2 regions of the Pelobacter seleniigenes DSM 18267 genome follow, and region 2 is predicted to be linked to the other one. Evidence: riboswitches for the same ligand, from Rfam matches in the RefSeq annotation. Region 2 holds a riboswitch; the other holds the start of a gene.
The links. Region 2 has a riboswitch for cobalamin ahead of N909_RS0104210 (TonB-dependent receptor plug domain-containing protein). Riboswitches for the same ligand answer to the same signal wherever they lie in the genome.

Region 1 (3,409 bases), 2.4 Mb from region 2:
CTTGACCACCGGGGTTATGCTGCCGCTGATGCCGGCCAGATCCAGGGCCAGGTCCATCAGTCTGCCCAAGGCCCAGTGCGGCATGATCAACTGGTCAAGGCGTTCCTGCGCCTGATGGCGGGCGGTCTGGTCCTGCCGGGTAATGGCGGCCAGGGTGTTGTCGAGCAATTCCATCGTGCAAATCTCCTCAGTCAAGGATCTCAAATGTTCCCCCTGCGCCCCGGGCGGGTGCGGGGATGTGATCTATTTCAATTGCAGTGGCAGCCCGGAGACCAGAAAATAGGCCTCATCGGCGTGCCGGGCCACCACCTGATTGCAGCGCCCGATCAGGTCACGGTAACGCCGCGACAGGGGATCGGCCGGGACCAGCCCCATGCCCAGTTCGTTACTGACCAGAACGATTGTCCGTCCGCCCTGGCGGCATTCCCGGATCAGCGTCAGGCTCTGCTCCTCGACCTCGGTTTCGCTCAATTCGCGCTGCTGCTGATCGGCAGCAAACAGCAGGTTGTTCACCCACAGGGTCAGGCAGTCGATGAGCACCACCGGATACTCCCGGGCGCGCGCCAGGGCGGACGCCGGGTCCAGCGGTTCTTCAATGGTCGCCCACCCCTTATCCAGCCGGGCCTGTTGATGGGCCTGGATGCGCTGGTCCATCTCGCTGTCGATGACCGGGCAAGTGGCCAGATAAGCCCGGCGGCCGGGCAGCTGTTCGGCAAAATCCTGGGCAAAACGGCTCTTGCCACTGCGGCAGCCGCCGCTGACATAGATCAGCCGGCCGGGCTGGTGGTTCACTTCGGGCATGATTTGCGACATGACACCTCCCTTTTCAGGGTCTCTGCAGACAAAAAAATCCCGAAACCTTGGGCAAGGCTTCGGGATTCCGTATTTAATCCGTTCGCGATAATAACCTGACGCTCACTCCACGAAGTTCAGGTCATTGCGGCTTTGCAGGGGGGAAGTATCTGACTCCCGGGAGACCTGCTCCCGGTCACAGTGGCGGGTCCGTGACGGATTTTCACCGCCTTCCTTCCCTCCCGTGCCTTTTCCATTAAAGATCGGTTCGGCAGCTGATGCCGTGTTTCCTGGCGCTGATTAGAATGCAAATAATAATCTTCTGCAAGTCATTTTTTTTGCGCCCAGGCATGATTCGTTCTGACGGGTCGATTTTCGAAACCGACCGGACGCTATACGCAAGTGACACGTCTCCAGTCCGCAAAACCGGCATTTTTCAAGGGAGAATGTGGAGATTAAAAAATTTGACATCCGCTGCGGGATGGACATATACAGAGCAGACAATCGAAAAAACAGGTGCAGTTCCTTCGGGATTGAAAAGGGAACCCCGTGCGAATCGGGGGCGGACCCACCGCTGTAACCGGGGACAACGACGACACACATGCCACTGGGTGATCCTGGGAAGGCGTCGTCCGCGAACGAACCGGGAGTCAGAAGACCTGCTGCGACCGAACAGATCTTTGCCTGAGGGGACGAAGGGCAAGCTGACAGGACTCGGGACAGATGGGTAACCGGAACCTTCATTTTATGCAGGTTGCGGTTTTTTTTATGTCCGCCGGGCCCAGCGGCCCACCGCACCACGAAAAAACCATTTTGTTATTCAACGCCCCGGGCGCTGAGCTTGCTTGAACAGGACCAGACATGAACACCGAATCCCTGCCCATCCTCTTGACCAAACCGGAACTGCTGATCATCGGCGGCGGCCAGGCCGCGCTGCAAAAAGCGCGCACCCTGCAGCAGAACGGGCTGACTTTCAGAATCGTTGCCGAGCAGATCTGCGATGAGCTCAAAGAGCTGGGCCAGCCCTATCAGGAACGCAGTTTTTGCAGTACCGATCTGCTCGGGGCCACCCTGGTGGTCGATGCAACCGGCAATCCGGACCTGCCGGACCGGATCAAGGCCCTGAAAAGCGGCTATCAGTTCCTGTTCAACTGTGTGTCCCAACCAGAGCTCAGTGACTTTCATTTTTCGGCGTTGCTCAATTACGGTCAGCTCAAAATAGCCGTTTCAACCAACGGCTGCAGCCCGACCATCGGCCAGGTAGTGCGGGATAAAATTGCGGCCACCATTCCGGCCGATCTCGACAGCCTGGTCCGCCAGAAAAAAGTCGAACGCCTGCAGGGGATCATTGCCCCGCAGCAAACCGCTGCAGAATGCCGCAGCCGCCTGGCCAAGGTCTATCTGATCGGCTGCGGTCCGGGCGACCCCGAGCTGTTGACCCTGAAAGCCTACAAACTGATCCAGCAGATGGATGTGGTCCTCTACGATCACCTGCTCACCCCGGAAATCATGGACCTGATCCCGGCCGGGACCGAAAAGATCGCTGTGGGTAAACAAAAAGGCTGCCACAGTTTCCGCCAGGAGCAGATCAATGAATTACTTTTTCAGAAGACCCGCCAGGGCCTGCGCATCGCCCGGCTGAAATGCGGCGACCCCTATATCTTCGGCCGCGGCGCCGAAGAAGCCGAATACCTGATCAAACGCGGGGTGCAGGTTGAAGTGGTCAGCGGGATCAGTTCCGCCCTGGCCGGACCGGCCTGCGCCGGCATCCCTCCCACCGCGCGCGGCTACGCCACCAACATGTCGGTGGTGTCCGCCCATCTGGCCGGCAGCAAAATTAACGCGGACTGGTTCCCCCTGTTGAAAATTCCGCACCATACGACTGTCGTGCTGATGGGGGTCAGCTTCGCCCGCGAGATTTCCCAGCTGGCCCTCAGCCAGGGGGTCCCGGCCAACCTGCCGGTCGCCATCGTGGCCAACGCCACCCGCAGCAACCAGCAGGTGCTGATTACCGATCTGCAGAACCTGCCCCTCACCGCCGAGCAGGCCCAACGCCCGGCACTGCTGGTCTTCGGGGATGTCGTCAACCTGCACCATGTGCTGGCCCCGGCAGCAGAACAGCTTTATCAGCTGGCCCAGTAACAGCCCCCTTTGGTTGGCCCCTTTCGAGACCGGGAAGGGGCTGCCGTACAAATCCCCGCTGGACCCTCCCCTGCCAACAAGGTATCATCGCATGGCACCCGCCTTGCAGTATTCTTCGTGATCCACAACGACGGAGATGTCCATGTATCGACAGCGCCTGATCATATTCACCGATCTCGACGGCACCCTTCTCGACCACCATTCCTACCGTTGGGACGCCGCCGTGCCGGCCCTTGAAAAGCTGGCGGACCTTGAGATCCCGGTGATTCTCTGCACCAGCAAAACCGCGGCGGAAGTGGCTGCGATCCATGCCGCCCTCGGCCTGGCCGCGCCGGTCATCGTGGAAAATGGTGCGGGCATCATCCTCGTGCCGCAGGACGCCGAAACGGCAGGGAATGCCCATTTTTTCGGCAAACCCTATACCGAACTCATCCCCCTGGTGCATAAAATCAGGGCAGACAGAGCGTATTGCTTT
Region 2 (3,409 bases):
AATCAATGTAATCGTCAATATCGTTATAAAAATAGGCGATGTCGATGATCAGGCTGCTGTCGAAAAAGCTCTGTTCCAGCCCGGCATCCCAACCGAAACTTTTTTCTGCGTCCAGGTCTTTGTTGCCGTAAGTTGAATAGAGCTGGAACAGGGTTGGGGCTTTGAAGCCGGTTCCCACTGAGCCCTTCAGGCGGGTCTTGGTGGCGGCAATGCGGTAAGTCGGCGCCACCCGCCAGGTGGTCTGGCCGCCGAACTCGGCGTGATGGTCATAACGCACCCCGAGGGCGGTCGAAAATGCCCCGGCGGTCAATTGCTCCTGCACATAGACGGCGTTGGTCCGAGAATGGCCGTCCGCGGCGTCGGTGTAGGGGTAAGCGGGATCTGCAGAGGCATCGTAATAGTAATCGAAGCGCTCGTTTTCGGTCTCGGCGCCAAAGATCAGCGTATGCATGGCATTGACCCGAAAGGTGTTCTGCAGGTCGAATTTGGTCAGGGTGCCGTTGTATTCCGAATCGACATATTCTTCGTCGTAGTTGCGCTTGGTACTGGAAATAGCGCTGCCGACCGTGGTTTTCCAGCGCTCATTCAGGAACGAGAAGGTGCCTTCGACGCGAGCCATTTTTTCATCGACGTCCTGCACGTTGTCGCCATCAACCGGGATATAGCCGCCCGTGGCCAGGTCATAGGCCGAAGAATCGTAGTCGTAGCTGGCTTCGGTGGAGCGCAGGATGATATTCCATTGCACCGCTTGGCTGGGGGTGATGCCGAGGCGAAAGGACGCCGAGGTGTTGTCATAGCCGTCCGCTTCGGAATTGCCGTCTTTTTCATTGGCCGTGGAAAAGCCGTCGGTATCGGTCCTGGACAGGTACAGGGCGGCCGAGGTGGTGTCGCTGCCGACGGAAAAGCCGGCCTTCTCGGTGAAGGTTCGATAGGAGCCGCCTTCAACAGAGGCGTAGCCGCTCGGCGGTTTGGTTCCTTGTTTGGTGATGATATTGATCACCCCGCCGATGGCATCGGAGCCGTAGAGGACGCTCTGCGCGCCGCGCACGACTTCAATCCGTTCGATATCGTTGGTACTCAGATTGGCGATGTCGGCGCCGCCGAATCCGGCGATATCCCGAAATTCGACCCCATCGATCATGACCAGGGTGTGCTTGGTATCAGTGCCGCGTAGATAGATGGAGACCGTACCCCCCTTGTTGCCGGTCTGGACGATATTGACGCCGGGAATATCGCGCAGGACATCCAGCACTTGGGTCTGCTGCTTCGCCTCGATCTCGTCAGCGGTGATCACGGTCACGGAGCTGCCCAGCTGGCTTAAGGGGGTGGCGGTGCGGGTGGCGGTCACCACCACCGGGTCGAGCAGCAGAGGAGCGGCCTGCAGCGGCCCGGCGACCAGGAGCAGGGAGAATAAGGCCAGTAAGGTGTTACGCATCGTTTGGTTCCTCCTGTTGTCCCCCGGAAGCTTGGAACGGGCACAAAAAAACCCGCTACCTTGAACAGGTGCGGGAGATTCCGTATTTGTAACCGCGCGAGTTCGAGCTCCCATACCCGGGGAGATGAAAGTCAATGGTTTCCTGCAACGTCATCTGGCAGTTTGCAGGTCACCCTGTTTCACGGCAGGTCTTCTGGCTTACGAGGTTTCGACGGCAAACAGCCGGCGAAGAGTCAGGCGGCCTTCCCAGTGGTTGACCAGTGGCATATCGTCTGACGAGGCTCAATTACAGCGGCGGGTCCGTGGGGGAATTTCACCCCTCTTCCCATCTGTTCGCTTCAATACGAACAGGCCTTGCGGCACCATGAAACAATTCAATTGTGATCCTGCTTATAGAAAATCGCCGGAGTGATGTCAAGTCTATTAAAATAGGGGCTTTTTAAACTTAAGAAGCAGAGATACGGTTCTCAAGCGGGGCAAAACATGATACCAATGATAGCCCGCATCAAGCGACTTCAATTCTGTTTTATAGATAGTTGGCATCCGGAGTTTCCGGATGCCAACGCATAAGTTTTTAGATTGGGAACGAGAAATTTTTCGTTGTGGCAAGGAAATCAAGGGCTTATGCGGAGGCGTCGTTCTTTACGCCGCACAAATAAGCCCACAGATTAACACCGCCACGGCGGAAAAGGGCCGTTTCCGGATGATAACGAGATAACGTGCAAGGACACCAAAATGAGTTTTGCTGATATCGGCCTGCAGGTGCCGAAAATCCTGCTGCCCGGCAAGGGGATCGACATGCAGAGCTGGGCGGTGATCGCCTGTGATCAATATACCTCGGACCGGAGCTACTGGCTGCGCCTGGCGGAACAGGTCGCGGAGCGGCCCTCGACCCTCAAGCTGATCTTTCCCGAAGTCTATCTGGAAGATCAGGACGCTGAACAGCGGATTGCCGCAATCAACCGAACCATGGAGCAATACCTGGCCGACGGCAGCCTGGAAGAGCAGCCGCCCGGATTTGTCCTGGTCGATCGCAAAACCGCTGAAGTCCCCTCACGCAAGGGACTGATCGTGGCCCTGGACCTGGAATGCTACGATTATCGCAAAGGTGCCGACAGCCTGATCCGGGCCACGGAAGGCACCATTCTTGACCGTCTGCCGCCGCGGATCCGGGTGCGCGAGAACGCTCCAATCGAGTTGCCGCACATCATGGTCTTGATCGACGATCCGCAGCGCATGGTGATCGAGCCGTTGGCTGACGAGAATCTCGACACCCTTTACGATTTCGATCTGCTGGAGAACGGCGGCCACCTCAGGGGCTACCGGGTGGATCAGCCGGAGTTGATCCGGCAGGTGGCCGAGGCGCTGGAGCAACTGGCCGACCCGGCCGCGTACCGTGAAAAATACGCAACTGATGGCGAGGTCATGCTTTACGCCATGGGCGACGGTAATCATTCCTTCGCCACGGCGAAGGCGATCTGGGAAAAATTGAAAGAAGAAGCCGACGACCCCCGTCAGGTCATGGATCACCCGGCCCGTTACGCCCTGGTGGAACTGGTCAATGTCCATGATCCGGGGCTCGAATTTGAAGCGATCCACCGGGTCCTGTTTAATGTCAACTGTGTTCACATCAAGCAGCAGATGGAGGCGTTTTTCGCGGCCCGCAACACACCGTTCAGCTTCGAAGTGTGCACGGATCTTGCCGAAGCACAAGAGATCGCGGCAGAGAACAGTACTCTCACGCATTCATTTGCGGTGATTCTGGGCGGAAGGTTTGGTGTCTGCACGGTGGAAAAGCCGGAATTCACTCTGGCCGTCGCCACGCTGCAGGCGTTCCTCGACCATTACCTTGATAACCACCCGGGCACGCGTATCGACTATATTCACGGCGAAAAGAGCGTGACCGATCTGGGCAACAAAATCGGTTGTGTCGGCTTCTACCTGCCAGCGCTTGCCAAAAGCGACTTGTTCAAG

Region 1: linked by a shared signal. The riboswitch ahead of cobA (uroporphyrinogen-III C-methyltransferase) and the one ahead of N909_RS0104210 (TonB-dependent receptor plug domain-containing protein) in region 2 are both predicted to bind cobalamin.

Annotation. Positions count from the first base shown of each region.
Region 1 covers NZ_JOMG01000002.1:2,697,043-2,700,451, reverse strand. Annotated here, with positions in the region: gene cobT (nicotinate-nucleotide--dimethylbenzimidazole phosphoribosyltransferase) at 1-174, opposite strand, end outside; gene cobU (bifunctional adenosylcobinamide kinase/adenosylcobinamide-phosphate guanylyltransferase) at 244-813, opposite strand; cobalamin riboswitch at 957-1,029, opposite strand; cobalamin riboswitch at 1,295-1,473, shown strand; gene cobA (uroporphyrinogen-III C-methyltransferase) at 1,654-2,934, shown strand; gene N909_RS0115155 (HAD-IIB family hydrolase) at 3,077-3,409, shown strand, end outside.
Region 2 covers NZ_JOMG01000002.1:344,599-348,007, reverse strand. Annotated here, with positions in the region: gene N909_RS0104210 (TonB-dependent receptor plug domain-containing protein) at 1-1,435, opposite strand, end outside; cobalamin riboswitch at 1,602-1,817, opposite strand; gene N909_RS0104200 (DUF1015 domain-containing protein) at 2,171-3,409, shown strand, end outside.